DNA from 3 places in the Enterococcus sp. DIV0755b genome. Region 3 is predicted to be linked to each of the others. Evidence: a T-box and tRNA genes for the amino acid it is inferred to sense, from the RefSeq annotation. Region 3 holds a T-box; the other regions hold tRNA genes.
What was found. The T-box of region 3 lies ahead of leuS (leucine--tRNA ligase). A T-box ahead of a tRNA ligase gene usually reads a tRNA of that ligase, here a tRNA-Leu.
Positions count from the first base shown of each region.

Region 1: it has a tRNA-Leu gene. The T-box ahead of leuS (leucine--tRNA ligase) is inferred to sense a tRNA for this amino acid. The anticodon was not compared.
Region 2: it has a tRNA-Leu gene. The T-box ahead of leuS (leucine--tRNA ligase) is inferred to sense a tRNA for this amino acid. The anticodon was not compared.

Region 1 covers NZ_JBIOQN010000001.1:2,115,110-2,125,978, forward strand. Annotated here, with positions in the region: gene IGI65_RS10110 (FtsX-like permease family protein) at 1-2,650, opposite strand, end outside; gene IGI65_RS10115 (ABC transporter ATP-binding protein) at 2,613-3,314, opposite strand; gene nagA (N-acetylglucosamine-6-phosphate deacetylase) at 3,681-4,829, opposite strand; gene IGI65_RS10125 (helix-turn-helix domain-containing protein) at 4,905-5,738, opposite strand; gene IGI65_RS10130 (DUF2187 domain-containing protein) at 5,868-6,041, shown strand; gene IGI65_RS10135 (pyridoxal phosphate-dependent aminotransferase) at 6,283-7,500, opposite strand; gene IGI65_RS10140 (hypothetical protein) at 7,591-7,746, opposite strand; tRNA gene IGI65_RS10145 (tRNA-Leu) at 7,817-7,900, shown strand; gene IGI65_RS10150 (hypothetical protein) at 8,247-8,432, opposite strand; gene IGI65_RS10155 (hypothetical protein) at 8,447-9,226, opposite strand; gene IGI65_RS10160 (glycoside hydrolase family 13 protein) at 9,325-10,869, opposite strand, start outside.
Region 2 covers NZ_JBIOQN010000001.1:2,008,291-2,019,159, forward strand. Annotated here, with positions in the region: gene lepB (signal peptidase I) at 1-234, opposite strand, end outside; gene IGI65_RS09610 (nitroreductase family protein) at 406-1,002, shown strand; gene IGI65_RS09615 (hypothetical protein) at 1,051-1,527, opposite strand; gene IGI65_RS09620 (HdeD family acid-resistance protein) at 1,685-2,212, shown strand; gene IGI65_RS09625 (hypothetical protein) at 2,315-2,761, shown strand; gene IGI65_RS09630 (DNA/RNA non-specific endonuclease) at 2,846-3,562, opposite strand; tRNA gene IGI65_RS09635 (tRNA-Leu) at 3,903-3,986, shown strand; gene IGI65_RS09640 (hypothetical protein) at 4,076-4,381, shown strand; gene IGI65_RS09645 (hypothetical protein) at 4,752-5,114, shown strand; gene IGI65_RS09650 (hypothetical protein) at 5,117-5,395, shown strand; gene IGI65_RS09655 (FAD/NAD(P)-binding protein) at 5,642-7,447, opposite strand; gene IGI65_RS09660 (DUF305 domain-containing protein) at 7,776-8,222, shown strand; gene IGI65_RS09665 (hypothetical protein) at 8,395-8,706, opposite strand; gene IGI65_RS09670 (hypothetical protein) at 8,707-9,075, opposite strand; gene IGI65_RS09675 (FAD-dependent oxidoreductase) at 9,557-10,869, opposite strand, start outside.
Region 3 covers NZ_JBIOQN010000001.1:859,625-870,493, reverse strand. Annotated here, with positions in the region: gene IGI65_RS04215 (putative polysaccharide biosynthesis protein) at 1-629, opposite strand, end outside; gene IGI65_RS04210 (UDP-N-acetylmuramoyl-L-alanyl-D-glutamate--L-lysine ligase) at 840-2,351, shown strand; gene IGI65_RS04205 (sialate O-acetylesterase) at 2,534-3,394, shown strand; gene IGI65_RS04200 (hypothetical protein) at 3,414-3,653, shown strand; gene IGI65_RS04195 (WD40/YVTN/BNR-like repeat-containing protein) at 3,723-5,255, opposite strand; gene leuS (leucine--tRNA ligase) at 5,575-7,986, opposite strand; T-box leader at 8,060-8,269, opposite strand; gene IGI65_RS04185 (LysM peptidoglycan-binding domain-containing protein) at 8,317-10,092, opposite strand; gene IGI65_RS04180 (phosphatase PAP2 family protein) at 10,553-10,869, shown strand, end outside.

The DNA of each region.
Region 1 (10,869 bases), 1.3 Mb from region 3:
GTTTACTTTGGCGATTATTTAATAAAACAAATTCAGCCAAATCTTTAGGATCTTTTGGCACATAGACGCTAACATCTTGTGGTGTTTTGCCGTGACCGGAAAGTGTTAATGTTTCCGTTGCAATTGGCATATTAGCTTTGTATCGATTTAACTGTTTTACTTCTTTTTCATAACGTGCTTGCGCATTTTGATCTTCGTCACTAAAAGAAACGACCGCTTGATAGTGCCATAACTTTTCAAATTGTAAAGGAATAATATCTGTAATCGAATCCCGCAAACCAAAACCGGTTACAATCATCGCTGTACAACCTGCAATTCCCACTACTGTCATTAACATTCGCAATTTATAACGGAATAAATTACGCAAAGTTACCTTTTGATTAAAATTAAGCCGCCGCCAAAGCGGTTTAATATTTTCTAACCATACCCGCTTCCCAGCCTTAGGTGCTTTAGGACGCAGTAATGTCGCTGGTGGTGCAATTAAATCAAAGCGCACCGTCAACATCGCCACACCTACCGTACAAATTAAGCCGACCACAATTCCAATGATTGTATAATTTAAATACCACGGTGTCACAAAGGAAGGTAAATTATAAAGTTGTCCATAGGCTTTAATGATAATGCTAGGAAATAGTTTAAAACCAACCACTAATCCTAATAGCGAACCAATAATTCCCGCCAATAAAGCATAAATAAAGAATTTTAGCGCAATTTCATGGTTACGATATCCTAGTGCTTTAAAAGTACCAATTTCTCCTCTTTTTTCCTCAACCATTCGCGTCATAGTAGTTAGACTAACTAAAGCTGCAATTAAATAAAAAATCAGTGGAAAAACAGTGGCTAGTGACGTAATACGATCAGCATTTTGCTTATATTCGGTATAACCTGGATTATCATCACGATTACTAAAAATATATTCTGCTGGTTTTAACGCTGCTAAACGCTTTTGTTCATTTTTCAATTGTAATTCCGCATCTAAAAGTTTCGGCATATTTGCACTAGTTTGCTCTTGAAATGCAGCCAACTGTGTTTTATATTCTTCTTCACTAGCATTAATTTTTGTTTCTGCTTCTTTTAATGCCGTTGCAGCTTTCTCACTCGCTTTGGTTAATTCCTCTTTAGCTGTTTGTAATTCAGCAGCCCTTTGATCAAGAGTTTCTTTTGTTTGGGCTAGTTGTGTCGCTGTTGTTTGTAAAGTGCGTTCTTTTGCTTCAATTTCACTTAGATCAAGATCTGTCGCAGCTTCACTTTGTTTTAATTGCTCTAATTGCGTCTTTAAATCACTCAATTCATGAGTCAAATCTTTTACTGCAACAGCCACTTCTTCACTGGTAGTATTTTCTTCATCCCAGTTTTTCACAGTATTAATAAGCGCGTCATCGCCGACTTTTTCGGCTAACTGTATCAACGTATTTTTTTGTTCGTCGATAAGTCCCCCAAGCTCCTCTTCATCAACCATTAATGCTTCAAATTGCTTTTGTAAATTATTTCCACTGGCAATTTTTTCTTCTGTTTGCTGAATTTTTTCTTTCGTTTGGTTATTAGTAGGTGCCATAGCAGCTTTTCGTTGATCTGCCACTTCTGCTTGTTGGTTTGTTAATTTTTCTACTTGTTCATTGTAGGTGATTTCCGCTTGTTTTAACTCTTCTTCTTGTTGTGTTAAAGCTGTTTGTTTTGTTTGCGCTTCTGTTTGGCTCGCTTCTTTTTGAGCTGCTAATTTATCCTTGGCAGCTTTAATTTCAGCTTGCGCTTTTTCTAACTTTGCTTCCCCGTCGTCTAAACTTTTTTCACCACTTGCGATTTCATTTTGAACTTTTTTTAGCTGTGTTTGTGCTTCTTCTTTTACTTCTTGTAATCGCAACTGCGGACGATTTGCTAGTTTTGCCCGTAAACTTTTCATTCCTTTGTCTGTTGACTTTTCATACGCATCAGAATAAGCCGTCTGCCCTTTAGTATCTTTAAATTGCACTAAAATACGGCTATAGGCAGACAAATTTAAATCAGCTTCATTAATAACGGCAAAATAATCAATGGTCCCGCTGCCAACATTTGTATTGCCCCTTTTAATATTTTCAATATATTCTGGGCTGTTCACAAAACCGACTACTTTAAATTCGCGTTTTTTTAGCTGTTGCTTTTTATCATCATCAACTGCTACTGTGAATTTATCTCCAATGCGATAATCTTTGTTGTAATCAGCTAAACTATCAAGGGCAATTTCCCCACTTTTTTCGGGTAGACGACCTTTTACTATCTGATAATGATTTAATTTTTGGTCACTATTATAACCAAAAAAGCGCAATACTTGGTTTTTATCACTCAAATTTAAGTCAAGTAAGTACTCTGCTTGTGCTTGTGCAACTTGATTATCTTCATTTATTAATGCTAAATCAGTGTTTGATAAACCTAATGTTGAAACAATTGTCGCGTCAGCTAGTTGTTGGCGATCATAGTAGTCATCACCTGAAGTAACCATATCCGGTCCAGTTGCCCCAATGCCGACAAAAAAAGCGGTTCCCAAAAAGATAATGCCTAAAATCGACAAAAAGCGGGCCGGAGAATTACGAATTTCGCGAATACTGGTTTTTAATAATGCCTTTTTCACTGCTTCATCACCACGCAATCTCTTCAACAGCAAGTGGATTTTCATTTAAAGTGATGCTTCTAACCTTGGCATCGTTTATTTTAATTACTCGGTCAGCCATTGGCGCAATCGCGGAATTATGGGTAATAATAATGACAGTTGTACCAAATTTTGTCGCAGTCTCTTTTAAAATTTCTAAAATCTGTTTTCCCGTTTCATAATCCAATGCTCCCGTTGGCTCATCACAAAGTAAAATTTTAGGCTTTTTTGCCAATGCACGGGCAATTGTTACCCGTTGTTGTTCACCACCTGATAATTGGGAGGGAAAATTGTTCATTCGTTTTCCTAGACCAACCTGTAACAACACTTCTTCAGCATCCATGGCATCTGGTACAATTTGAGCAGCCAACTCAACATTTTCTTTTGCCGTTAAATTAGGAACTAAGTTATAAAATTGAAAGACAAAGCCGACATCATTGCGCCGATAACCGGTTAATTGTTTGTTATTAAAACGAGCGATATCTACCCCATCCACTGTCACTTGGCCACTATCGCACGTATCCATACCACCTAAAATGTTTAAAACTGTCGATTTCCCCGCGCCACTGGGTCCTAAAATAACAGCAACCTCTCCTTTTTCAACACTGAAGGTAATCTTGTCATTGGCAATGATTTCAGTATCTCCCATTTGATACTTTTTCACCTCATTAAATACTTCAATATAACTCATAAAAATTAGCTCCCTTAAATAAATTCTCGTTAAATTAAGTTTAACATAAGATATTTTTTTAACAAAAATTCTACCGCCAAAAAACTCTTTTTTCGAAAAATAACGCACGAGCAATAAGAAAAGCAAAACAAACGTGGGAAACTCTCAAGTAATAAGATGGAATTTTAATAAATTGCTTTCCAAATTTCTTCAAATTTCAGCTTATTGCCGTAGAGAGTTCGTTTGTGTGCTAGATCAAAAGAAAAGCTAAACAAACATACCACTATATAAAGGTACAATCTATGAAAATCAGATTATTTTCCATCAAAAAAAAAAAAAAAAAACGACAGACTAATTTGTCTGTCGTCAAAATTTATAAATAAAATTTTATGCTTCGTAGCGTTTTTCACCATCTAAATAAGTAGCCGCTAAGGTCATATCAGGATTTAAGACGATAAAGTCAGCATCGCGACCATTTCGAATTAAGCCACATTTATCATCAATTTTACAGCTGACAGCTGGAACCCAAGTCGCCATCATGATTGCTTCTTCAGGGGTTGCAATTTCCCAGTCCACAACGTTTTTAATTGCTTCTTTTAGTTTTAAAATACTACCAGCTAAATTGCCTTCTTTCATGCGAGCAGTACCATCTTTTACAACCACTGGAAATTCACCTAATACATAATCACCATCAGGCATCCCACCGGCCATCATACAGTCAGTAATTAAAGCAACATGATCATGACCTGCTTTTTCCATTAAAATTTCTGCCGCTTGCGGATGAACATGATGTCCATCACAAATTAATTCTGAAAATACATGTTGTAAGCTAAGTAGTGCTCCGACCATCCCTGGTTCACGATGGTTTAAGCCGCGCATACCGTTATAAGCATGTACAAACACACTAGCACCAGCTTCTACAGCTTCTGTTGCTTCTTCTAAAGTTGCATTACTGTGACCTAAAGCTACCACAACACCTTCTTGGGTTACTTGATTAACAAATTCTTTAACCCCTTTTCGTTCTGGTGCTAAAGCAATCTTTTTAATCAAGCCACCAGAAGCTTCTTGCCATTCGTGGAAAGTATCAATATCTGGATCACCAAAATAAGAAGGATTTTGAGCACCTTTATGTTCTTCGGTAAAGAAAGGTCCTTCAAAATAAATACCTTGGATTTTAGCTCCTTTAACTTCTTGATAGGTGTCACCAATTGTTTTGGCAACATCTTTTAATAATTCTTTAGTTGAAGTTAATGTTGTTGGTAGATAAGAAGTTACTCCACATTCCAACAATCCTTCAGACATAATTTTTAGACCTTCAGCGTTATTGTCCATAACGTCTTGATTTTTATAGCCATGAATATGTGTATCTACAAGACCTGGAGCAATCCATTGCCCACTATGATCCACTACATTAGCATCTTTTTCTGGTAATTCAGTATAATAATTACCAAATTTGTCGTTAATAATTTCTAAATAGCCAGCAGGTTTAGTATCAGAGTTTAAGAAAAATTTGTCAGCATAAATAAATGTTCGCATTTAAATCGCTCCTTTGATTTACTAACTTAAAATTACTCCTTCTTTTCGTAGAAGTCAAGAAAGGTCTAAACCATTTTAGAGATTTGTAATACGTTGGACAGAGTTTGATATTTTAAAATATTTCTCACCATGCTCTTTTTTTCCTAGTGCTTTGTAAATCAAACCTTTAAGCTGAAAGAGTTCTTCTAAATAATAATAACTTTTTTGTTTTCGGACCATTTCAGCACCGCTTTTCACCACCGCAAGAGCTTCTTCGTAACGCTTCTCTTGATATAAAAATAAGCTGAAATTATAAAAAACTTTTGCTAGGCGACAATCAATCCGCTCTTTTGGCAATGTCTCAAACAGTTCCATACTATAAGCAAGGTTATCCTCCCCTTCTTTTTTTTGACCTAAGTCAGTCTGAACTCGACCAATACAAGAAATCAATTGGATTTCATTAGAAGAAATATAGTGTTTATCTGCTTGAAAGGTATAAGAAAGCCCTTGTTTTAAATGCTGAAGTGCTAATTCTAGATCACGCCCTAAAAAATATTCACAGCTACCCAAATAGTAATAATACAATTGTAAATCTGTGTCTAAATACAACTGATCCAAGATAGCGGGCTGCTTTAATAAGTCAGCGAGCTCCGTGTATTCTTTATGAAAAAAATGATATGCCATTTGATTGAGTAATTGGTTTACCTTTTGAATTTCTTCAGAATGTAACGTCATGACCTGATCAATTGTCACGCCTAGACGCTCACACAGATTCTGCATTACCAAGACATTTGGTAACTCCTCATCATTTTCAATTCGACTTAAAACGCTTTGAGAGCAAATATTTTGTGATAACATTTTTTGTGTTAATTTGCGCTCTTTACGAATTTGTTTTAACACATGACCAAACGAAACAGTTTCCTTTTTCATTTTAATGCCTCCAATTATGTGAATTAGCATTACCCTTTTTGTTAATTTTATCACATAATACCTCAAAAGGTATGACCGAAAAAGAACAACTTTTTCTCAATAATTGAAAAAAATCAGGAGGAAATTGAGATGGAACAAGCTTCAAATATAATTTTTAAATGGCAAAATAAACAGTTTTACGTCTGGGTTGAAAAAGAATATCAAAATTCATTTCTGATCAATGTGACAAATCCTAATAAAGAGTTAATTACAAAATACGCAAAACGAATTATCATCAGTAAAAAAGTCTGTGAATGGGTTTAAAATGGTTTTAAAAAGTACCCCCATTACTATATACTTAACACTTTCACTTCACTAGCTTCTATAAAAGAATTCTTTCTTTTTTCCCTACATAATCCGCAACTTCAGCCTAACTTTTCGAACTAAAAGATAGGCTGAGATTACTTTACTAAAATCCAATTATTAAAAGATAGCTAAAAAAATAGAGAAGAAAGTGCGACAAAAGTCTTATCACACCTCTTTCTCTATTAAATTACCACGATTTTTATTTTTGCTGATAAGTGGCCAAAAATTCTCGTAATTTTTCAGCCGTAAATTTTAAATCATCCATTTTCGGTAAATAAACAATACGGAAATGATCTGGTTTTTGCCAGTTAAATCCACCACCGTGAACGAGTAATATTTTATGCTCATGTAAAAAGTCTAAAACGAACTGTTCATCATTGGTGATATTAAACCGCTTGCTATCAATTTTAGGGAAAATGTAAAAAGCAGCTTTCGGTTTTACAGCGGAAAGTCCAGGAATATCATTTAACGCATTGTAAATATATTCTCGTTGTTCATAAATTCGACCACCAGGTAATAAAAGTTCATCACTGCTTTGGTAACCACCTAAAGCGGTTTGAATGATTTGTTGGGATAATACATTTGAACACAAACGCATCGAAGATAACATATTTAACCCTTCGATGTAGTCTTTAACGCCTTTTTTATCACCGCTCAATACCATCCAGCCGACCCGAAAGCCCGCTACACGATGCGATTTTGATAGCCCATTTAATGTGACAACAAAACGATCAGGTGCTAATGTCGCAATCGGAATATGGGTTAAGCCATCCATCACCAAACGGTCATAAATTTCATCAGAAAAAATAATTAAATCAAACTCCCGCGCTAATTCAACAATTCCTTCTAAGATTTCCTTAGGATAAAGTGCGCCGGTTGGATTATTCGGATTAATTACGACAATGGCTTTTGTTTTGCTCGTAATTTTAGCCCGCATATCAGTTAAATCAGGATACCATTCACTTTCTTCATCACAAATATAATGAACCGGTTTGCCGCCAGCTAAAGAAACAGAGGCAGTCCACAATGGGTAGTCTGGTGAAGGAACCAAGACTTCATCCCCATCGTTACATAAACCTTGCATACACATAGTAATCAATTCACTAACACCATTACCAGTATAAATATCATTAATCGTTACATTGGGAAAGCCTTTTAACTGACAGTACTGCTCGATTGCTTTTCGAGCCGAAAAGATACCTTTGGAATCAGAATAGCCCTCTGAAGAACGAACGTTCATAATTAAGTCTCTGACGATTTCATCGGGGGCTTCAAAGCCAAAGGGTGCGGGATTGCCAGTGTTTAATTTTAAAATGCTAACTCCTTCTTCTTGCATACGTTCGGCTTCTTCTAACACCGGCCCACGCACATCATAGCTAACACCTTCTAATTTATTTGATTTCTCAAAGTGTTTCATAACATCGCCCCTTTTTTAATGGATTGTTGTAATTACTTTACTTTTTTATCCTTTAAAAAGCAATCTTTCCTATGATTTTTCGTAAAACTTTTAATTTTTTTGCCGATAAAAATTAATGACGATATCAATGAAAATACTCGCTACTATCCCTAAGAAAATACCAGCTAACACGTTGTCACAAATTAAACCAATAAGAAGTCCTAATAAAATAGTTGGGAAAAGATAAGTACCATCTGATTTTTTCATTGTCTCCTCACATTTCTTGTCTTCATCTTGACAAAGGATTTTTTTCTAAGGTATCATAAGTTGTTGTCTCGCAGAAGTGTTGGAATTGGCAGACAAGCAAGATTGAGGGTCTTGTGAGCGTAAGCTCGTGCGGGTTCGAGTCCCGTCTTCTGCATTACGCGTTTTTTTAGGTTTTTACAGAATGTTAAAACACCGTCAGATCAGCTCTTATGATAATGTTTTTACGGAATGCTATTTCTTCAAGGTCAATTTCAAGGTCATTTACACTCAAATGATTGTATTTCTATTAACATGATTGATGAAGTTCTTTGTAAGTTACTAATTATATAATAACAGCTTTAGTCTTTAGTGTAATTGTCACCAAGGACTATTTTTTATTCTATTACTCAGTTTACGATAGCATTAAACTTTTTTACCCAAAAACCTCTCTGAAATGATTATTTATCATCTCAGAGAGGTTTTTATTGGGACTGATTATTTTATAGTCTAATTTTGTTTACTTATAAAACAGTTGGATCATAATGATAGGTGATATCACCATTATGATGAGCTTCACCAACAAAATATTTTTTATCAGCTCGGTTAACCCACGCATTGCGAAATAAAAAGAAGTTTTCGCGGCTGACTTCAATTTTTTTGATTTCACCATTTTTCAACTTTTCTAATTGTACATCATATGTTTCCATTTACTGCTACCCTCTTATTCTTCAAAATAACTCGAACGACGCCCTTCAGATTGACCGTCTTCAATGAGACCTTTTAAATCACGTTCCAACACTTTACCTTTTTTTCCTTGTTTTGCTTCTAAATTTGAGGTGGCTTCCTCTATTTTTAAGTCTTCATCATGATAAAACTTTTCTACCGTAGGGTCATCGGCTCTTTTTTCTTGAAACGCGGCTGGTTCATGATCAAACAATAAATATTGATCTTTATTTTTGGATAAAGAGGCCAACAATTCTGTTTCATTAACTGTCTCTTTTTTTTCATCTGAAATTAAAGAAGCCGGAATATATTTAGGTACAAAATAAGAGCGCCCACCACTATAGCGTTTCACCGTACTCTTTTCTGGTGTTGAAGTGTCATTTTTCACTTTATATGTTGACCGTTTGTACTCTTTGCCAAAAAGAGAAGTTCGTCCAGCTAAATCTGTTTCGGGCTTAATTTTTTTACTGTAATCTGGTAAATTGGCCCGATGCTTCTTTAGTTCTTCTTCTTGGGCTAAGGTATGACCTTGTTTGGCGGCAGTTGCTTTCCGGGAGCGGCGCAAAGCCCGTTCTTCCTTTAATTGATCACTTTTTAGTACACTTTTTTTCGGTGGCGTGTAAAAAGAAGTTCCATTATGTTCTGTTTCATCAGTTAAAAGCCAACTACGATCTTTGGCAAAAAGATTGCGTTTTTCTTTTTGAATTTTAACATCTTCATTGTCATCGTAAACTGGAAAGCGGTAATGTTTCCGCTTTATATCGGTATATTTTCCCATTATAACTTCATCCTTTATCTACTTTGTTTTATCATACCATAAAGCAAATAAATCTATTGAAAATTTACCCCAGCTAAGTGGAATTTTAAAATTCCAACTTAAGCAAATAATTTCCCGCTAAAGACACAAGTGTCCGCCTCTTGAATCGTCTGATTTTCTCCGATGATTACTTTTAATCGTTCTTTTGTAATAGGCAAGGGACGTAAAGTTTGAATTTCTGCTACATCAATAGCTTGCATCCCGTTGCTAGGATTAAAAAAGACCAAAACAAAATCTTCACTATCATAACGCAAAACGCCCAACAATCGCTTTGTGTATAAAAGTAAAAATTCCCCTTGATGAATAACAGGATTGTCTTTACGTAAAGCAATCCAACTTTGACAGGCTTCATAACATTTCAAATCGATGTTATCCCAGGGGAAAAACTTCCGATTTTCAGGATCTTTTCCGCCCGTTAAGCCCGCTTCATCTCCATAATAAACACAAGGAACTCCTGGAAAAAGATGTAACAAGCCAAAAGCTAAAGATAATTTACGAGTATCACCATCTAATTGGGTTAAAATTCGTTCGGTGTCATGGGTTCCAATGTTATTAAAACTATTGTAAAAAACATCACGAGGATAGTTTTCTTGTAAGGTAGTAAAATGTTTCGCAATCGTCTCTGGTGCACAGCCTGCTGTTAAAAATGCTAGCGCTTGTTCGCGCAACGGATAATTCATCACACCGTGCAGATGATTACCTAAAATATATTGGCGCCTTTTACCATAAGAAATTTTATTTGAAGCATCTTCCCACACTTCGCCTAGTAATACTTTTTCTTCAAATTGATCGAGATTATGCCGGATTCCCGCAATAAATTCATCCGGCAGTTCGTCAGCTACATCTAAACGCCAACCGTCAACGCCAAACTGATTCCACTTTGCCAACACACTGTTATCGCCATAAATGAACTGCTGAAATTCTGGGTTGTCTTTATTAATCTCTGGCAAATCCTTTACTCCCCACCAAGAGCGGTAATCATCAGGATAACGATTAAAATTAAACCAAGGATAATAGCGACTATGGATGTTCCGATAAGCACCTTTTGTTTGTCCATAAGCGCCATCATAATTAAAGTAGATACTATTGCGACCAACATGACTAAAAACACCATCTAAAATCACATGAATATTATTTTCATGTAGTTCAGACAATAACTCTAAAAACTCTGCTTCAGTGCCTAAAATTGGGTCGATGGCTAAATAGTCACTGGTATCATACCGATGATTACTGCGCGCTTCAAAAATGGGATTCAAATAAATTCCAGTGATTCCTAACTCTTTTAAATACGGGATTTTTTCTTTAATGCCTTTAAAATTACCACCAAAAAAGTCCCAGCGACTAATATCGCCATTCTCATCTTTAATATACATTGGTTCATCATGATGATTCCCATAAATAAAAGTATTTGGTTTGGGATGATTCACTAACCCGTGTTTATTGCCATTATAAAAACGATCAGGAAAAATTTGATAAAAAACGCCTTCACGATACCATTTAGGTGTCACTTCAGCTTTTTTGTAGCAGGTAACTTGATACCTTTTAATTTCATCAAAATGATCGACTAAATGCCCAGCTCCCCCACCTTCAATTGCGCCATAATA
Region 2 (10,869 bases), 1.1 Mb from region 3:
CTTAATATAGTACTTATCAGGCTCATCAGGAGCTGGAAAAGTAACGATATCAAAACGTTTTACCTTCGTATTTAACAAAGCAATGACCCGTTCGCCATCTTGTAGTGTGGGATCCATTGAATCTCCTTTTACTACAACGGGAGTAAAAATAAATAAACGCACTGCTACTAAAATGACAACTAAGCCGATTAAAAAAAGCGCTGATTTCAGCCATTCATAATTTTTATTTTTCAAACGTTTTATCCTTCTTCCTCAAGTTTCGTACTATAATTTTACCATAGACTCTTTTTTTCACCAAAATTTGCGACTAGTAATAAGAAAAATTTAAGTGAGCATATTATTTTACTAACTAAATGTAAGTATGTATACTAACGTTGTTACTTAATAAAAAAAGGTGGTTATTACATGTCAAACTTTTTAGCAGCAATCAAAAATCGTCGTTCAATCTACGCATTAGGACGTAACGTTAACCTTAAGGAAACAGAGATCGAAGAAATTATTAAAGAAGCAGTAAAATATAGCCCAACTGCATTTAACGCACAATCTCCTCGCGTTGTCATCTTATTTGGTGACGCACATGAAAAATTATGGGAAATGACTGAAGAAGCATTAAAACCATTAACACCTGCAGAAGCTTTTCCAAATACACAAGCTAAATTAGCTGGTTTTAAAGCAGGCCTTGGTACTGTGTTATTCTTTAAAAATACGGATACAGTGAAAAACTTACAAGAAGAATTTGCATTATATGCTGACAACTTCCCAGATTGGGCAGAACAATCAAATGGTATTGCTACTGCTAACACTTGGACTGCTTTAGAAGAAGCCGGTCTTGGTGCTAACTTACAACACTACAACCCAGTTATTGATGAAGCTGTTGCTAAAGAATGGAATATTCCTGCCAACTGGCAATTACGTTCACAATTAGTATTTGGCTCAAAAGAAGCTGAAGCTGGCGAAAAAGATTTCTTAAGTGACGACGAACGTTTCTTAACTTTTAAATAATTTGAATACAAAAATAGACTAGTGCTAAACGGATCGTTTGGCACTAGTCTATTTTTTTTCGTCTAATAAAATATCGATGGGTGTACCTTCTTTTAAATGCGTTGCTAAAAACTCAACAATTTCTTCTAACGGTTCATTTAACACAAACAATGGCCCGCGCATTCCGCGGCGAAAGAAATTAACTTTCACTTGAGTTTTTGTTTTTAACAAAACAATTCGTTCCACTTCACTATAAGGAATTCCCTTTTTATCCATCGCATTCACACTAATATGATTTTCTGCAAAACCTTTGGCGTCCATTAAAAAACTTAAAATAATCAGTCCCGCCAATATCCTGCGCATATTTTCATCTAAAGTTGTCGGATTTAATAAAACCATGACAATCGTTCCCACGCCTAACAATAAAATGAGATAAAAACTGGTGGATTTGCGGCGTGATTTAAAAACAATTTCTTTTTCGATCAAAAACAAATAGGCAAATAAAACGACCACAAAAACAAACAGTAAAATGGTAAATGTCGTCACTATAATTACCTCCTCTCTCATTTATCTTACCATAAAAAGATTGGTAGCCCAATTTGAAGTCCTCTAACTTTATCCACCTCAACTAAACCTACTATTTCCTTTATTCGTCACTTTTCGTTACAATAAAAAAGAGAATAGAAGAAAAGGGGTTTTTATAATGGATAATTTTTTTAAAACATTTCGTGAGAATTTTTTATTAAGTGGGATTGCCTATGGTATTTTGGGGATTTTGATTTTAATTAAGCCAGAACCTTTTTTCAATATGATTGTCTACATTTTCGCTGCCTTTTTTGCTATTATGGGCGCAATTAACCTATTTAACCATTATCGCGCGCAAAAGCAAGGGTATTCAGGTTCACAATTAACAACTGGTATCTTACTTTTAGTGGCGGCTCTTTTAATTTTAATTTTTGCTAAAGGACTCGTCTCTATTATTCCTGTTTTCTTGGGTCTATTTATTTTAATTAGCGGTATCACACAATTAGTTCAAGAACTACAACTGAAAAAAGATGGTGTAGCCCGGACAGGTTGGTTTGTTTTTAGCATCTTATTAATGATTGTAGGTGCTTTATTACTGTTCAATCCTTTCCGCAGTGTCTTACTTGTTTTCCAAATTTTTGGAGGTGTGCTTGTTGTTTTAGGCATTTCGCGTTTAGTCGATTTTTTCCGCTTAAGAAATAGTTAAAATTTTAATTATGACAATCTTTTTAAAGAATATGAACACTTTTTTTAATCCTTTTCCTTTATAATTACTTTTGTTATGAATAATGGACTAGGAGGTGAAAATATGCCAATTGAAAAAAGCCAACAAAAACAACAACCCGTAATCATTGTAAAAGACGATAATGGCCAAATTTTACGGAAAGTTTCAGTCAAAGAATGGTTAGAAAATCATCCTTTTAACGCTGATAAAGAAGATTTTGAGTTGAAACTTTATCGCGAAGCTTTAAATTACTTTTACTTAAAACAATATGATCAAGCCGAGGATCTACTCATCTACTTATGTGAGGCGACCCACTACCAACGCTATGAATACATCGAGCGTGTTGCTACTTTATACCACACGCAAAATCGTTTGGATAAAGAACGGTGTATTTTACTCCTTGCCAAAAGAATGCAAGAAAAAAATGAAGCACCAAAAGAGTTACTACAGCGCATCACCCGTCGCTTAGACAAAGTAGATGAACAACTCAATCATTATCAAAAAGCAAATAATCTCTTAGCCTTAAATTAAAAATACCCAAGCTATCCTTGCGACTGTAAAAATTTATCGTCATTTGATAGTTTGGGTATTTTGTTTATTTTATCTTACCGGTGTCTAATCAAGAATTTGGCTTGACCCATCTTGATAATTCAATTTTACTCCTGCTTGAACATTAAAAATATAGACATTTATTTTTATCGCATCACTATTCACCGATTGTGCCATTAAATGCACGCCACGCGCTAAAAGTTCGTCGTTACGAAATACTGGTGTCACTTCATAACGCACAAAATGTTTTTTATCTTGTTCTAAATAATATTTAATATCCATTTCAAAACGTAGCATTTCTGGATTATTTAATTGACGCGTACCTGTGATTAAATTTTGCCAGTTGGCATTTTCACCAGCTAAGGCAAAGCCAATCAAATGGGAACGATTATACAAATAGCTGCCGCCAATTTTTTTATTCCGCCAGCCTGTTGGTTTCACTTTAGAAATATCGCCCCGCTTTTCAGTTGGCATCAAACTTTGATTTAGTAATGCTTCTGCCCCTGTAGCCCGATTTAATGTATCCAATGGGTAATATTTTTCCCAGGCGCCATTTTTTGTCGTTAATTCAGCTTTTGTAAATGTCGGCTGTCCTTTGTTGATTGTGATAGTTTGTTTACCTGCATAATTTAATTTTGCCAACTCTTTTTTTAAAGCTTCGCGCTTTTTTAAACTTTGTTGTGGGCTTTCTTCATCTTCACTCGCAGTCGTTCCTGTCTGATTTGTTGGCTCATCAGAAGTGTCTTGACGATTGAGAGTTGACGTCTGGCTAGTTGTAGGCATCAGTTGCTCATTTTCTGGTAACAGACCACTTCCTGTTAACAATGCCACAGCCGAAAATGCAATGAGTGTTAAACTAGACTTTTTTTTACGATGTTTGGTGGTCGCATTGATTAAAGTTACAACGCCAATTATTATCCCCAATAATCCACCTAATATTAAAACAGTATCCATCTATTTCCTTCTTTTCTATAAATTTAGTATTCCTTTATACCCTAGCAAACAGCGGTCTTGAAAACAAGTAGAAATAGTTTTTCGCCCCCTTTTGACTGCGTCTTATAACCAATGCTTTTCCTTGAAATAAAAATCACCTTGTCCTAAAATAAATCATAGCTTATTTTTAGCGGAGTTGGTGGAACGGCAGACACGTATGCTTCAGGCGCATATGTCCATTACGGACGTGAGGGTTCAAATCCCTTACTCCGCATTTTATTTTTATAAAACAAGAAAATTCTGCTTGTTTTTCTTATTACTAATATAAATTTAAAAAAACGACTCAATTTTAAGGAGAAAATTATGCCATTTCTTGCTATTTTGATTGATTTTCTGACGTTAGCTGCTTATTTTTTACAGTTAAATATTGATAGTTCTGCATTACGCTTTTTAGGCTTAATTTTTCAAGCCGTAATGACATTATGTCTGCTGCTACTCATGATACGTTATCGCGGCAAGCGCTATACCAACTATCGTCCTGAAGGTTATTCTTATGTTACGTTTCGTTTTGCCGTTATTTTACTTTCTTTTTTGATTAACGGCATTGTCTTATTTCTTTATATCTTAAATTTCATTGGTGCCAATGATTTAATTTTTTCTAGTTTTTAGGAAAAATTAAGTTTTTAATAAGTTATAGTTTAAAATAAAAAGTAGCCCTATTATCTGTTATACTTAATGCTACGCGAAAAATATTGTTATGCGATAGATTGATTTATTTCGTTGAATTTAATCAAACTGGCGTAACTTCAGAGTTACAAAGATGTATTAGAGGTTAGGGAATACATCGTTTAAACGAGAAATAACATGAATTTTAGTAATAGTCTTGATCCAACCTTAAATAATAATATTGATTAGTCAGATAGCCTTCTCTAGTAATAGAGAGGGCTATTGTCCATTTTATACTAAAATTTTATTTCTTCCTTTACAAAACAAACATACGTTCGTATAATAAAATTATCAAATCGTTGGAAGTGATCTTATGCGCACACCGCCACCTTACGAAGACCGCAAATTATTAAAGTGGAATGGTTTTTATTTATCCGAACACACTGCTCAAATGGACGCTAAAAAAGCTGCGAAAGCTTACTCTTGGCCGGCAAAACCGACACTATCGCCCACTGAAATTGATCGTATTTTATATGAAGCCCGTTTAAAAGACAAAAGTATTGCTATCCAAAAAGAAGAAGTAAATGAAGAAGGCCACTATCTGCCAGACATTACCGGCAAGATACAAGGTTATGATACATTAGGTATTTACATTGCCAATCAAAAAATTGATTATGATGAAATCCGTAACGTAGAATTTATCACTGTCAAAAAATGGTCTTCATTGGAGGGATGATGATGATTAATTTAAAAGGCACAATTCGTCAAATAAAAATTTTAAAAATAGCTGAACATCCCCTCGTCTATTTTCAATTAGACGATATTCATTGTTTAATCAGCCGTCATGCATTAAATTTTTTGGCTGATGTCACCGTTGGCAGCACCATTAGCGTTTTGGGCGCATATAATTCCCGCAAACAATTGGTAGTAAGAAAATACAGCGTATTGGGGAAACCCCAAATTGTAATCGAATTTGAAAGTAGTCGCTATCCTACCAAAGATGCCAAACATTACTGATAAATTAATGGGATAAGAAAAACTAGTCTAAATCTTAAGGCGGTTGAGACAGAAGCGACTAGCTTCAAAAAATATGACGGAATTCCTGAAAATTGTTTTTAAAATTATTTGGAATTTCGTCTTATTTTTTGAAGAAGCTACTTCTGTCACACCTCCTTCAACTACCTATAAGCTTTTTAGAAAAGTAGTAGCTTAACTGAACATCACCCACAGCTAGTTGCAAAATTATAGTCGCTGTTTTCTGTCTTATTGCTTAAAAGAAATTGGACTGTCATTTCCTTTAAAAATAGTTTCACTGATTTGATTGGCTAAATAAAAGACGCGATCACAACTTTTAGGTCGAGGTGAGGCTGCATTGAGCCAATCTAAGCCTTCTAGTGGGATCCCATAACAGTAGATATGTTCTTGAATCTCACCTTTGCAATCTATCACTTGGTGCGTTTTGCGACTCACTCTAAGCGCTCCTGTTTCATGTTTTTTTCCATCAAAGGTGACAGTATGAGGAGTTAAGTAACCTTTTTGGTGCATATTGCGAAGTAAGGGATTTTTCGTTCTAACTAAACTTGTGCCTGGTAAACGCGCTTCAATCAGATTTTTACCTTTAAAAATCCGCTTTTTATCTTGTTTGCTAAATGCAATAAATTCACTATCGCCTTGCTCTACTGTCATATCTGGCGCTAAAAAAGTAATAAAACCAGCCTTAAAAAAAGCCAATAATTGTTTTTGTCTGATTACAGGTGCACCAATCGTCAAGAAACTATAATCTCGATTAAATGTACCAAAAAAATCTTCATAATATTCTTTTGGTAGGAATTTCTCATGGTCAAGCATGTACTCAAAAGGTGCCTGTAATTCTTTAAAAGTATCAATTGCAGCGGCAAGTGCTCCAGTTTTATTACCGAATTGCGCATTAAAGATATCTTCTTGTAGATACTTTCCTACAAAATCAGGAAAATCAGTCGCTGAAACATTTTGCGCAGGTTTTAACAACTTATCCCAATCGAGTTGAATCTGTTTGGGAACCTGATATTTCTCTAACACACTGCTGGCATCAGACTGGCGATACTCGCTTAAAAAGGCCGTCAGATCTAAGTTAGCTTCTTTTAAAGCAATTTCATAATAAACTAATTCTGCTTCTTTTTTTAATAATGACACCAATTCTTTGACCGAACCATCAAACGTTGTCATAAATTTTGGCGTCAAAATTTGTGGTTGTGCATCTTCTCCTGGTTCTTTTTGATTAGTAGGACGCGCATGATAAGGTAATCCCCGCCCGGAACCAACAATAATTTGTTCTTCTTTACCTGAAGGAAGATAGATGAGTTCGCCTTTTTCTTCTTGAAACTTTCCACCCCACTTGTTTATGAGTAAGGGTAGATAATCATAAAAACTCAAACCCAAGCCTCTAATAATAACAGGCCCTGACACCAAATATTCTAATGGAGCATCAGCAGGATTACTTGGATTTTGGTAAAAGATTCCATTTTCTTTGGCAAATAATTGCTGTTTCTTTTCACCCCTACGCGCTTCATTTTTTGAATGACCGGTGGCTAGAATAACATCAGATACCAAATATAGTTTCGTTGCTATTAATTGGATATTTTCATCTCTAATGGTTAAATCGGTAATTTTTTCACTAATGAATGTAATGCGAACATTTTCAGGCAACTTTTTTATAATTTCATTGAAAAACCAGCGCTGGTAAAGTCCATAATACCGGCGCGAACAATAATCATTTTTGGCTAATTTTGTTTCTGGGATAAACTTTTTTTGCTCCTCTACAGACAATGAAGCTAAAAAAGACAATGCCAGGTTTTGACTCCATTGTCCAAGATTTGGTCCTTCATCTTCAGAAAATAACGTGACGTGTTGCATCACCGTATTCATAATTACTTCGCCACTTTGATCACTTCGCCAAACACTTCCTCCTGGCCCATAAGGATCAAAGACTAAAATTTCAGTTTCTTCATTTAAAGTTCTAGCTGTTTTAACTAAACTGGCTAATGCACTCAAACCAAATGGCCCGGCACCGATAATTGCAATTTTTTTCATAGCCACCCTCCTTACATCCACTAAAAAATTATCTATTTTTTACTTATATCAATTATCTTTAATTATAGCGTAAAAACTAACTCTTTGTATCAATTTGGCGTCCTGCTAGTTAATACAAGATAGCTTCCTAGCAAAATATCTCTTCTACCTAACACTATGTTCAATTTACAATACGCTGCTAAAACAATTTCATAATATTCTAACTGAGGTCCAAAGCTAGCTCTAAATGTAAGAAATTATCCTAAAATTATCTTTTTCGTTATACTAATTATATAAGAAAATTTTTACGTTATTTGATTATAACGGATAAAAGAAAGGGGCAATAAAAATGAAAAAGTATGTAAAATTTTTAGTGATGATTGGGGTTTCCACAATTCTGATGTTTTTGATGATGTATTTGAATGTATATAAAATCGACCATATTTTCTTTAGCCAAACCCGCGTTTTCATGGCTATTATGATGGGAGCGGCGATGGCTATTGTAATGTTGCTGTTTATGTGGAAAATGTACACCAATAAAAAAATGAATCTAGCAATCTTGATTACAAGTATTTGTCTATTTTTAGGCTCTCTTTTTATGGTTCGCAGTCAAACCGCTGTTGATGATGTTGCGTGGATGAAGGCGATGATTCCCCATCATTCTATTGCAATTTTAACGAGTAAAAGAGCAGATTTGACCGATCCAGAAGTTAAAAAGCTAGCAGAAAGTATTATTGAAGCCCAGGAAAAAGAAATTGAGGAAATGAAAACTTTAATTAAAGAATTAGAAAAATAATTTTCTAACTACTATAAAAACTAAATTAAAAAGAGAGTTGCTTTATCTGTCCCACCTATACTCTGATGGAGATGATAAGTTACCAACTCTCTTTTTGTACGTTTCAAATTCATTTATAAAATTTAAATCAAGTTTTTACCAAAATGAATAGTCTCCCACTTAATAAACCCGTTTAGACAATTTTTTCAATCTGAATAAAATAACCCTCAATTGATTCGCTAATTTGGCTTAAAACATGAAATCCTTGTTCATTTTCATACCGTGGTACTTCTAAAAGCTTCACTTCCACCCGATTTAAAGGAATTCCCACAATTAATTCATCTGAAGTCATATGCAAAGCCATAATCTCAGAAATTTGATTTCCTAAAATCATTAATTCCCTTTTTTTCTTGTTAGAGCGCCAAGCTTGATTTTGCATTAACCGTAATCCGCTAATTAAGACACCACTTTTAATTACCTTTTCAGAAATAACCGGACGCCACACTTATGCCACCTGCTTTAAAGGATGATGTTCAATAGAAATTGGCAAATCACTGGCTACCGTTAGTGTAACAAGACTACGATATTTTGCAGCAATTTTTTTCATTTCATTTGCTTCTTTTAAGGTACAATCAACATAAAAGATGATTCCATCGTATTCGTCTTCAAATTTTGCTAAAAACCGATCTGCTTGTACGAGCCATTTATCTTTAATTGTCAAACTCTCATAAAAAGTGATTTGTTTATTACGCAAATAATTTTCTGGTAACTTTTTAGGAAATCCCACTACTGCAATTTTTTCTCCAGTATGTTGCCACTTAATATGCGCCCAAACATGACTAATTTTTCGTTGTTCTCCGTGAATCAGATACATTTTATTTTGCTCCTTAATTTTTGATTATTTTACTAAGACGGCAATAGCCCACCGCCACACCTTCATCTTGCAAGACTATCACCTCCTCTAATCGCAAATAAAGTCACAACTACTTCTCCACCATAACAAAGATAATCTTTAAAGCAAGTAACGTAAGAATATGGTAAGTTGTTTTCTTACTGGATTCTTACTAAAGAAACTAACGTCATCTTCAGCATTCACTTATTGTTAAAATAACTAGCTTTTTAAGACCATTTGATTGAGAATAAATTTTAGGCAAATAAAAAAAGCTTACAGGCAGACATATAATTTGTCTACCTGTAAACCAGATTCTCTTTTCAATTATTCGTTACAGTCTTCAAAAATGGACTCCTATCACTACACATCATTCTTAAAATTCTGCTAACAATATACGCGTCTGAATTGCATTACAAAAATTCCCTTTAAAAATTAGTTTACTCTAAAAAATCATTTTTAATGTCTATTCAATAAATTCTTTTTCACCTAATGCATGTTGGGCCGCTAAGTTTAACAAGCTCCATTGACGGTCAAAACCTGGTTGGAAGAAGAAATCAGCTTCTGCTAAGTCTTCAATGGTCATTTTATTTTGAATCGCCAATGCTAAAACATTTCCTTGGGCAGTAATATCATAGGTAGATAAAACTGCTCCCCCTAAAATTTGATGCGTGATTGGATCAAAGAAGAGTTGGACAGAAACTTTTTTATTGCCAAATTTTTCTGGCACATATTTAGGTCGTAACGTATCTTCGTAATATGAAGTGTAAAGGTTTTTACCTACTTTTTGCGCTGTAAAACTATTTAAGCCACTAGCCGCAAAATGATAATCAAAGACACTCAATGCAGAAGAACCTACAACGCCACCAAATGGTTTACTTGGTACTTTTTCAAATAGATGTTTTACAACATATCTCGCTTCTCTTCTAGCCACTGTCGCTAGCGCAATCGGCATCTTGGCATTAGCAGGAACAGAATAAGCCAAAGTTGCATCCCCGACTGCATAAACATCTGGTAAATTGGTTTGTAAATATTCATTAGTCATAATAAAGCCACGGTCATCCAAATCGACAGTGCCTTTTAGCCATTCTGTATTCGGTTTCACCCCTGCTGCTTGGATAATTAAATCCACTGGAATTTCTTCGTTGTTTACTTGAATAGCTGAAACTTTTTGATCTCCTAAAAATGCTTCAATCTTTGCCCCAGTCATTACTTTAATTCCGTTTTCGGTCAAATGCGCAGCTAATATATCAGTCATTTCTTTATCAAGGTAAGTTCCTAAAGGCCGATCAATCATATCTAACAAAATGACTTCTTTGCCGGCTTTTTGAAAAGCTTCGGCAGCTTCAATCCCAATATAACCCGCACCGATTACAGCTACTTTCTTGATTTCAGGATTAGATAATTTATCTTTAATCTTTGTCGCCCAGTCATAACCCCGCATTAAATAGACGTTTTCTAATTCGGTGCCAGAGACAGGAAGTGAATTTGGTTTCACCCCAGAACTTAAAATCAATTTGTCATATTCATAGTCTGCGGTGGTATCGTCTAATTTATTTTTAACTGTTACTGTTTTATTATCGGCATTAATGGATTGAACAAGTTGATTATTTAAAATATGCACATTAGATTCTGGGAAATTTTCAGGTCTAAAGTTACGCACATCATTGACGTCAGTGACTTGATCTTCCAGATACAATTCCATCCCACATGACATAAATGAGATATAATCACCTGCTTCAAATAATGTAATTTCGACATCGTCTTCATATCTTGATA
Region 3 (10,869 bases):
ATAAAAGCAGCAAAGGTTGATTGCGTTACGGCGGTAGTATATTCACCTTTGGCAACTTTCATAATGATAAAGGTCGCTAGTAGCATATAAAATACCCGCGCCACTTGTTCCAGCACTTGCGAAATTGCAAAAGGTTTCATTTCATTTTGGCCTTGGAAATAGCCGCGAATGACACTCATACATGGAATAACTAAAATTGCTACACTCAAAGAGCGAATGGTTGGAATTAATTCTTTGCCGCCACCGGAAATACCCGCAAGCCAAGGAGACAAAAAGTACATTGTAGCGGCCGCAACAACACCAAAAACAGCCATCACTTGTAAGGCGCGATGCAATAATTTTCGACTCGTTGCATATTCATTTAAAGAATTATAGTAGGCCGTTTGTTTTCCAATTGCAGCGGGAATCCCGGCAGTGGAAAGCATCATAAACAAGGCATAAAAATTATACCCCATGTTAAATAAAGCATTAGCTTGATTGGCATGTTCGCCCATCCAATAGTACCAAGGCATAATGTAGATGGCGCCTAAAAGCCGCGAACCGATATTACCAATCGTTAACCACGTGGAACCTTTAGCCATTTTTTCTTCAGTGGATAGTTCCGTTTGTGCCACGAATTTTTCACTCATTTATTTTCTCTACTTTCTATTGGTTTCAAGACATATGTTCTATTTTACTTACAAAAGCAACCATGAGCAATCTTTTTTGCTGATTTTTAATGGTTTTACAACACCTCAGAAAATCTCGTCATAATAGTTCCTTTTTTTCCTGAAGTTTGGTACCCACTTTATTTAATGCTATAATACAACCGAAGAAAAATGTAAAGTGAGGCTTGAGCCATGACATTAACATTAGAAAAAGTCAGTGAAATTTTACTGCAAAATGACTTATTAAAAGAAATGATTACGCCAACTGGTTGGCATTTAACAAGTAAAAATTTACCTAAAAAAGAATTTAAGACTGTAACCTACGATTCCCGTAAAGTAGATAATAATAGCTTGTTTTTTTGTAAGGGTCTAAATTTTAAAGTGGAATATTTAATAAGTGCACTTGAAAATGGCTTAGAGGTTTATGTTGCCGAAGAACCTTTTGAAGTCAATGCTCAGTGTGCCATTATTGTTACGGATATCAAAAAAGCAATGGCGCTTTTAGGGATGGCTTTTTATGGCTACCCGCAAAAAGAATTACAGCTTGTTGCTTTTACAGGTACAAAAGGTAAAACAACTGCCTCTTATTTCACCCACGCATTACTAGCAAAAGCTACTGGAAATAAGACAGCTTTATTGTCGACAATGAATACCTCATTAGATGGTAAAACTTATTTTAAATCCCATTTAACCACGCCGGAATCTTTAGATTTATATCAAATGATGCGGCAAGCTGTCACAAACGGCATGACGCATTTGGTGATGGAAGTTTCTTCCCAAGCATATAAAACAGAGCGTGTTTTTGGTTTAACTTTTGATGTGGGTGTCTTTTTAAATATTTCACCAGACCACATTAGTCCGATTGAACATCCGACTTTTGATGACTATTTTTATTGCAAACGCCAATTGTTGCGTCATTCAAAAAAAATGATTTTAAATGCCGGCAGTGACTATTTTGAGCTGTTAAAAGAAAACTGTGAACTGTGGCAAACACCTTACCTTTCTTACGGGCGTAAAAATGCCGATTACTTAGTGACTAGTGGCAAAAATAAACACTTTACTGTTGTAAGTGCAAAAGATGAATTGCAAATTTCAGATGAATACAGTATTCAATTAGCAGGTGATTTCAACCAAGAAAATGCGACTGCAGCCCTTTTAGCCGCAGCAACTGTAGGCGCAAATGTCAAAGAGACAAAAGACGCTTTAGCGAGTGCTCGTGTTCCTGGGCGTATGGATCATCTACTAAATACAAATGGCGCTAGTGTTTATGTTGATTACGCCCATAATTATTTAAGTTTAAAAACATTACTGGAATTTGCCCAAGGAGAACACCCAACTGGACGCGTCATCGTGGTTTTAGGTAGTACCGGCGGCAAAGCAATTTCACGTCGTGCCGACTTTGGTAAAGCATTGTCAGAACATGCAAATATCGTCTTTTTAACTGCCGATGATCCGGCGTTTGAAGATCCAAAAAAAATTGCAGAAGAAATCAATGCTCATATCACGAATGCGCAATTAGAAGTCCACTTTGAAATGGATCGCGTCAAAGCAATAGCTGCTGCGCTACAAGTAAGTCAACCAGAGGATGCCGTTGTAATCGCAGGCAAAGGGGTAGATGAATACCAAAAAATCAATGGCGAAGATACACCTTATGAAGGGGACTACTTTATCGCCAAACGTTTGATTACAGAAGGTAACGAATAACAAAATCCATTATTTGCAGTGACTTTCTTTCAATCGGCAAAAAACTTATTCAAAGGATCGTGACTTGCGACTACTTTGAATAAGTTTTTTATTTTACCACAAATGATGCTTTAAACTTTGTCAGCGCTTTTAATCTGCGGTACCATTTAGGTAGTAACCCACATAAATTAGGAGTGATTTTCTTGCAAAATTTAACTGTGCACCGCCCTACTGCTATTACCGAATTTCGAGGCTTATTAGAAAACGAAAGAGCGGCCTTAAAAGCCCAGTACCCTCAACCTTTAGAACCCGATGAAGATGGCGTTGACTTAATTCTTTTTGCCGGTCAAAGTAATATGGCAGGTCGCGGCACAGCTCATTTAGCTCCTTACGTTAAAGAAGGCTACGAATTTCGCGCTGTAAGTCAGCCCACCAAACTTTTTCATTTACAAGAACCCTTTGGCAAAACTGAAGATAATGCTACTGGCATTAATGATGAAAATAAAAAGACTGGCTCGCTAGTTAGTAGTCTCGTCAACGCTTATTACGATTGTACCCGGCGCATGGTAGTCGGTGTTTCAGCATCAAAAGGCGGTAGTAGCATTCTAGAATGGCAACCCGGTACTGCTTATTGTACGGATATTTTAGAACGTTTAAATCGAGCTGAAAACTTTTTAAGTGCACAAAATATTCCCATTAAAAATCGTTTTTTGATTTGGTGCCAAGGAGAAACCGACGGCGATCACGGCATGAGCAGTCATGAATATAAAATGCATTTTACTGCACTGCAAGATGTCTTATCTAAAGCTGGAATCACGCAAACTTTTCTCATTCAAATTGGTAATAAGAAGGATGACCCTGAAAAATTCCAGCAAATTATTCATGCCCAAAGAGAATTGGTCCAAGCAAAGCAAGTCGTTTTGATTGCCAATGCCTTTGAATGGATATCAGAGTTAGACTTAATGAAAGACAGTTATCACTACACTCAAACTGGTTATAATTTATGCGGCGATCAAGCGGGCCTAAATTTAGCAGCATATGTTTTAAATTCACAAATGCTTTAAATCTAAATGAGGTGAAAAAATGAAAATTGAAGAATGTAAATCAAAAATCGTGCATTGGGATAAAAATTTTGGTCTTTTAATTCCTGAAAAAATGTTAAAAGCAGCCGGTTTTCCCCTTGATGATAACCTTTTAGTAACTTTAGAACAAGATACAACAGGTAAAACCCGTCTGATTGTCACCGCACCTGATGAAGCGATTATTCATTTACCCATCAAAGAAAATCAGCACTATCAGCGCAGTTCAGATGGCAAATACTAACAAAAAAGCAAAACACGACTGCACTTTTTCCTCGTGTTTTGCTTTTAATTTTAGACTAAAAATTAACACTTAATCTGCAGAGGTGACTTCTGAAAGTTGGCGTACAAAAGCCCATGTTTGGCCGCCATCATAAGAACGATACAAACAAGCGTACATATGGCCATCTTTTTTGGTGAGATAAAACTTTGCTTCTAAAGTAGTACTATTAGGCTGCGTGACTTCATTAGGTGATTGAAAAAGATCTAGGCCTCCTAACAGATAATCCTCTGGTACATTGACAAGTGCTTCATGGTAAGAACGTCCCCCATTTTGAGTATAGAAGATTCCCTCTCTGGTACTAATAAAACCCATTGAAGCATCGATAAAACTAATATTTTGAATAGGGGCATTAATCGTAGTATTCCCCACCGGATACCAATCTTGACCATGATTTTGGGTGGCAAATAAACAGACCTGCTCACTGCCTGACATTGCTGTCGTTTGTGAAATTGCTGCAATCCCCGTTCCATTTTCAAAAAATTGTACTTTACGATAACGCAAATTCCGCACTTTTTCTCCGACTTGGCTTTTTTGCCACGTTACCCCATTGTCACTTGAAAAAAGCAAGTATAAGTCTAAATAGTCTCCAGAACCCGTGGTGTAAAGATAAAAAGAAAAATCTTTCCCCACCTGATATGTGTAATCCATCCAATAACCAAAAGGAATTTCTCCACTTGTTAACGTATAACTGCCGCCCCTTAGCCACTCCGCTTTTAAAGGAACAAATTGCCAATGTTGACCCCGATCTGTCGTTTGAAACAACTCATGTGTATTTGCTACATAAAGTTCATTTTCTTTTTGTGCAACTTTATTCGGCGTAGCGCCTTGTTGTTTTAATAATCCTGATGCAGTGATTTTGACTTCTTCTGACACATGAGCTGCGGCAGTTGAAGTATTTTCTTTTGTTTCCGTTTTTGTAAAAAGATAAAGAAAACTACCTAGCAACAAACAAAAAAGACCAATAAAAATTGCCAATTTACCTGCACCTTTATGTTTATCTGTCTGCACGTTAGGTAACTGGTGGAAATCGATTTTAGTAGTCCTAAGAAAAATGAATCCCCGTGTGACACCCAAATCCAATTTCTCTACACCAATCATTAACTTATCGCCGTTAATGCGTTCGGTTAAGACCAAGCAATCTTTTTTAGCCAGTCTTACTTCTTTTTGCCTACGTTTAACAAAATAGTGTTCTTCATCTTCCACTACTTTAGAAAAACCAGAAAACTTCTGCAAAATTGGGGTTAACCAACCTTGGAAATTTCTTTTCAGAAAAAACAGATGCACAAGTACAAAGACACACTGAATAAGACAAAGTGTAATGATGATACCACCAAAAATCAGGGCAAAATAATGTAGGCCAACGATTTTCTGGGCAGCAGAAGTTGTCTGAACCCTCGCCATCAAATAACGATAAACTAAAGTATTCAGTCCTAAAAAAAAGCCAGCACTAAATAAGGAGAGACTAATACTCAAGCGTAAACGTTGTCGATAGATTGGCAAAAAAACGGCTGTAATAACCTTTTTACCACTTAATAAATCAATCATTAATAGTTCTTTATCCATTTTCCACTCCTCTAAAATTTTCTTTATTATGCAAGAAAATAACAGAAAATAATAGTAGTTTAATGAAAACATAAAAAACTGAGCTAGCTCCTTCAAGCTTTCAAGCAATAACTTAGATCCACTATGTTGTACTACCAATTTTGGTATTTACTGCCAGTAAAATGATTTAGTATTTTTTTGCTAGTCATATTAAATTAAATAAAAAAACTCCTTTTGAGGCAAAGCGCGCTGAGTGGCTACTTCCCCAAAAAGGAGTTTTTATTTTTCTAAAATCACATGGGATACCAAAAAAGTATCTTAGTTTTTTGTGAATGAATGCTTAATTAGCAACAATGTTAACCAATTTATTTGGTACTGCGATTACTTTACGAACTGTTTTACCGGCAAGATGTTCTTGAATGGTCGCATCTGCTAGCGCAATTTTTTCTAGTTCTTCTTTTGCAATATCGCGTGCTACTTGCGCTTTACTACGTACTTTACCGTTAACTTGGAACACCACTTCAATTTCATCTTCCACTAATTGTGCTTCATCATAAGTTGGCCAAGGAACATAAGAAATGCCATCTTCATTCCCTAAAACTGCCCATAATTCTTCACCAATATGTGGCGCAATTGGTGCTAGTAATTGGACAAATCCTTCAATGTATTCATAAGGTAGGGCGTCGGCTTTATAAGCTTCATTAATGAAAACCATTAATTGCGAAATCGCCGTGTTAAAATGCATATTTTCGTAATCATCGGTAACTTTTTTAACGGTTTGATGGTAAACTTTCGTTAATTTTCCATCGTTAATCGTCGTAATCCGATCCCGCATTTTGCCATCTTCATCTACGATTAAACGCCATACCCGTTCTAAGAATTTGCGGCTGCCTTCTAGACCATTTTCACTCCAAGCAATTGATGCGTCCAAAGGTCCCATAAACATTTCATACATCCTCAATGTATCAGCACCGTATTTTTCTACGACATCATCTGGATTAACCACGTTACCGCGAGATTTCGACATTTTTTCATTGTTTTCTCCCAAAATCATCCCTTGGTTAAATAATTTTTGATACGGTTCTTTAGTTGGAACAACACCGATATCATATAAAAATTTGTGCCAAAAACGCGCATATAACAAGTGTAAGACTGCGTGTTCTGCTCCTCCGATATAAATGTCCACTGGTAACCAGCGTTCTAACTTATCATAATCAGCTAAAGCTGTTTTATTGTGCGGATCGATATAACGTAAATGATACCAAGAACTCCCCGCCCATTGTGGCATTGTATTGGTTTCACGACGTCCTTTTTTGCCAGTTTTTTCATCGACAACATTAATCCACTCTTCAATATTGGCTAAAGGAGATTCACCAGTTCCACTTGGTTTAATATTTTTTGTCACAGGCAAACGCAACGGTAACTCTTCTACTGGCACAGTTGTCGTCGTGCCATCTTCCCAGTGAATAATTGGAATTGGTTCACCCCAATAACGTTGACGGGAGAATAACCAGTCACGTAGACGGTAGCTGACTTCTTTTTTCCCTACACCGTTTTCTTCTAGCCAAGCATTCATTTTTTCAATAGCTTCTTCTTTGTTTAAACCATCTAAAAAGTCAGAGTTGATATGTTTACCATCACCAGTAAAGGCTTCTTTTGTTACGTCGCCACCGGCTAAAACAGGAACGATAGCCAAATCAAACGTTTTGGCAAATTCATAGTCACGTTCATCGTGAGCAGGAACGGCCATAATCGCCCCGGTTCCATAACTTGAAAGTACATAATCGGCAATCCAAATCGGAATTTCTTTGCCGTTGACAGGATTGATTGCATAAGCTCCCGTGAAGACACCTGTTTTTTCTTTTGCTAAGTCTGTCCGAGCTAATTCGGATTTTTTCGCTGCTTGCGCAATATAAGCTGCTACAGCTTCTTTTTGTTCTGACGTAGTAATTTTTTCCACTAAATCAAGTTCAGGTGCTAAAACAGCATACGTTGCTCCAAACAAAGTATCAGGTCTAGTGGTAAAAACAGTGAAGTCTTCTGTTGTATTGGCTACTTTAAAAGTAACATTTGCCCCCACCGAACGACCAATCCAATTGCGTTGCATTTCTTTGATGCTTTCTGGCCAGTCAACTAAATCAAGATCATCTAATAAGCGATCAGCATAAGCAGTAATTTTTAGCATCCATTGACGCATTGGTCGTCTCACCACATCGTAACCACCGCGCTCACTCTTGCCATCAATCACTTCTTCATTGGAAATAACCGTACCTAATTCTGGTACCCAGTTAACCGCAACTTCAGCTTCATAAGCCAAGCCTTTTTCATATAATTTAGTAAAAATCCATTGCGTCCATTTATAATATTCGGGATCAGTCGTGTTGATTTCACGATTCCAATCATAACTAAAGCCTAATGAATTAATTTGACGTTTAAACGTTTCAATATTTTTTTTAGTAAATTCCGCTGGGTCGTTGCCTGTATCTAAAGCATATTGCTCTGCTGGTAAACCAAAAGCATCCCATCCCATTGGATGTAACACGCTGTAACCTTGCGCCCGCTTCATCCGTGATAAAATATCGGTTGCGGTATAACCTTCTGGATGCCCAACATGTAAACCTTGTCCAGAGGGGTAAGGAAACATATCTAAGGCATAAAACTTCGGTTGATCTGTTTTGTCGTGGGTATTAAACGTATTGTGTTTTGCCCAATACTTTTGCCATTTTTTTTCAATTTGCTTATGATCGTACACTGCAAAATCCTCCTAAAAGTTAATTGACTGTTATTCAGCCAGATAAAAAAAGTCCTATAAAAAGCTATGCTTTTTATAGGACGTAATCTACGTGGTACCACCTAATTTTACTCACCAAAAAAGATGAGCCTCAAACGTTGTAACGATCGTCACCGTAACAGCCTACTGCCTACTTCAGCTATTAACGCTAAAAGGCGAGTTCAAAAGGGTACGTACACATTTCCACCAACCATGTGCTCTCTACAACGCGCTACTTTTTACTATTCCTTCTCACAGCGTAATTTTCTACTTGTTAGCTATACTAACAAAGAATATGGCAAAATTCAAATATTATTTTACTTTCAAGGTTTGACCGGGATAAATGAAATTGTTTTGAATTTTATTTAATTGAATTAATTTATCCATGGTGATGCCAAATTTATTGGCAATGCCCCAAACAGAGTCACCACTTTGAACTTTATATGTCTTGCTACTTGAACTAGCAGTATTTTGTGAAGAGTTAGTTTGGGTAGTACTACCTTTTTTGACAATAACTTTTTGACCGGGATAAATAAAATCATTTTTAATATTGTTCCATTGGCGGAACTGATCCATTGAAATTTTATACTTATTCGATACAGACCAAACTGATTCCCCACTTTGAATGGTGTAGTATTGGTTTTGACCACTAGTAGTTGTCGGTTTACTTGTATTCGTATTACTTTGACTAGTCGTATTACTTTGGGCTGGTTTATTCGCAGTTGAACTTGTACTTGCACTTCCATTGCGGACGACTAAACGTTGCCCTGGATAAATAAAGTTATTTTTAATGCCATTCCAGCTAATTAAAGAATTCATGCTAATACCATATTTGTTTGAAATGCCCCAAACAGAATCGCCACTTTTAACTGTGTAATACGTTTTAGCTGTTGTGTTGGCTGTTGTATTCCCACTTGGTTTATTCGTATTTTGGGAAGAATTGCTTGAATTTGAATTCGAGTTAGTGTTAGTAGAACTTGACGCTCCTTTTTTCACGATGAGGCGTTGGCCTGGATAGATAAAATTATTTTTAATATTATTCCAACTTACCAGACTGCTCATACTAATACCATATTTATTAGAAATCCCCCAAACAGAATCGCCACTTTTAACTGTGTAATATTGAGTGGTACTGCTTGATGTGTTGCCACTTGGCTTATTCGTATTTTGAGAAGAGTTACTTGAATTAGAATTCGAGTTGGTATTAGTAGAACTTGACGTCCCTTTTTTAACGATAAGACGTTGACCTGGATAAATAAAATTATTTTTAATATTATTCCAGCTAATTAAATCGTTCATACTAATGCCATATTTGTTTGAGATGCCCCAAACAGAGTCACCACTTTTGACCGTGTAATATTGGCTAGTACTTGCTGAACCACTAGAACTATTATTTGATGAATTCGTACCACCATTTGAGTTTCCAGTTGAAGCACCGCCACCGGCATTGCCACTAGCTGGTGTATCATAACGGGTTAAACCATATGTTTCAATAACATTATTTAAAACTGAAGCGTAATTTGGTGCAGTCGCATAACGACCAGTCAGCCAAGCCGTAGCATCGCGATATGATTTGGTATTGCTTTTCCATGCACCACGATAGTAGTATTGGCCGCCGATGTAAACATTGCGAAGTGTCGCAGCATTATCAGCAAAAGATTCCTTATAGGAAGGATAATCACGGAAAGGTTCTTTCATTGTTACCCATTTGCCGTTTAAATATTCTAATGTATTCATATAAACAGTTTGACCATTATAACTGCCTTTTATCCCAAATAAGTTATAGTAAGGTGCTCGTGATAAGCTACTTGTACCCCAACCACTTTCCACAATCGCTTGGGCAATCATGACAGAAGCGTATAAATCGTTAGCTGCTGCCACCGGTTGTGCGTGGGCCGCCAATTCTGTGATAAGAGCTGTTGAATTACTACGCGTAGCAGTTTGGCTTAAATCTTGTGATACTTGTGCTTGATTAGTATTGGCTGCCTCTGCTGTTACGGGTTTTGCTAAAGGCGCGACGATAGAACAAGCGGTCAATGTCGTTCCAACGATCGCTGCATTCTTTTTAGCATCGCGATAAAACTTGATTTGTTTTTCTTCTTTCCGTCGTACTTTACGAGAAACAAGTTGGGCCAAGTTGCTCGCCTCCTTTTTAAACTTTTCTTAATAATAAGTATACAAGGTATCTTTTTTTATTAAAAGATTAAAATGGTTATTTCCACAATTTGTTAAACTACTGTAACATTATCTTTATTTTGTTATTTTTATTACAGATATTATTTATATATTCAAGATTTTATCACCTTAAAAGTCAAAATTTTACGTTATTAAAAAAGTGCTCGAATATTGCAAAACAATTACAATAATTCGTTTTTATAAAATATTTTTAGATTATTTAACAAAAATGTGAAAAAGCGAATTTTTCGCATTTTTTTAATACCTTCTTAATAACCATGAAATTTCATCAGCAATCATAAAAGAATGAAATCTCATGCTATAATAATCCCATTGTGACGAAATTATTTGCAAGAATTGTAAAGGAGAATTTATGAAACATAAACTTTATTACCAGTTTGCTGGTAGTTGTTCACTATTACTTTTTGTTTTTTTAGGTTATGTCGTGAAGTTTTATCGTCAATGGCTACATGGATTCGATAATTTTGTGACGAATATCATTCGTGCCCCTTATCCTAATTGGAATAATTTTTTTATTTGGATTACAAAATTTGCCAATCCAGTGACGGTCGTCATCTTAGCAGCAGCCTTTTTATTCCTCTTATATCGAGGGAAATACTATGCTGAAGCGTTGTGGTTATTTATAAATGTAGCGCTGGTTTCTGGTTTAGTTAACCCGTTAATTAAATT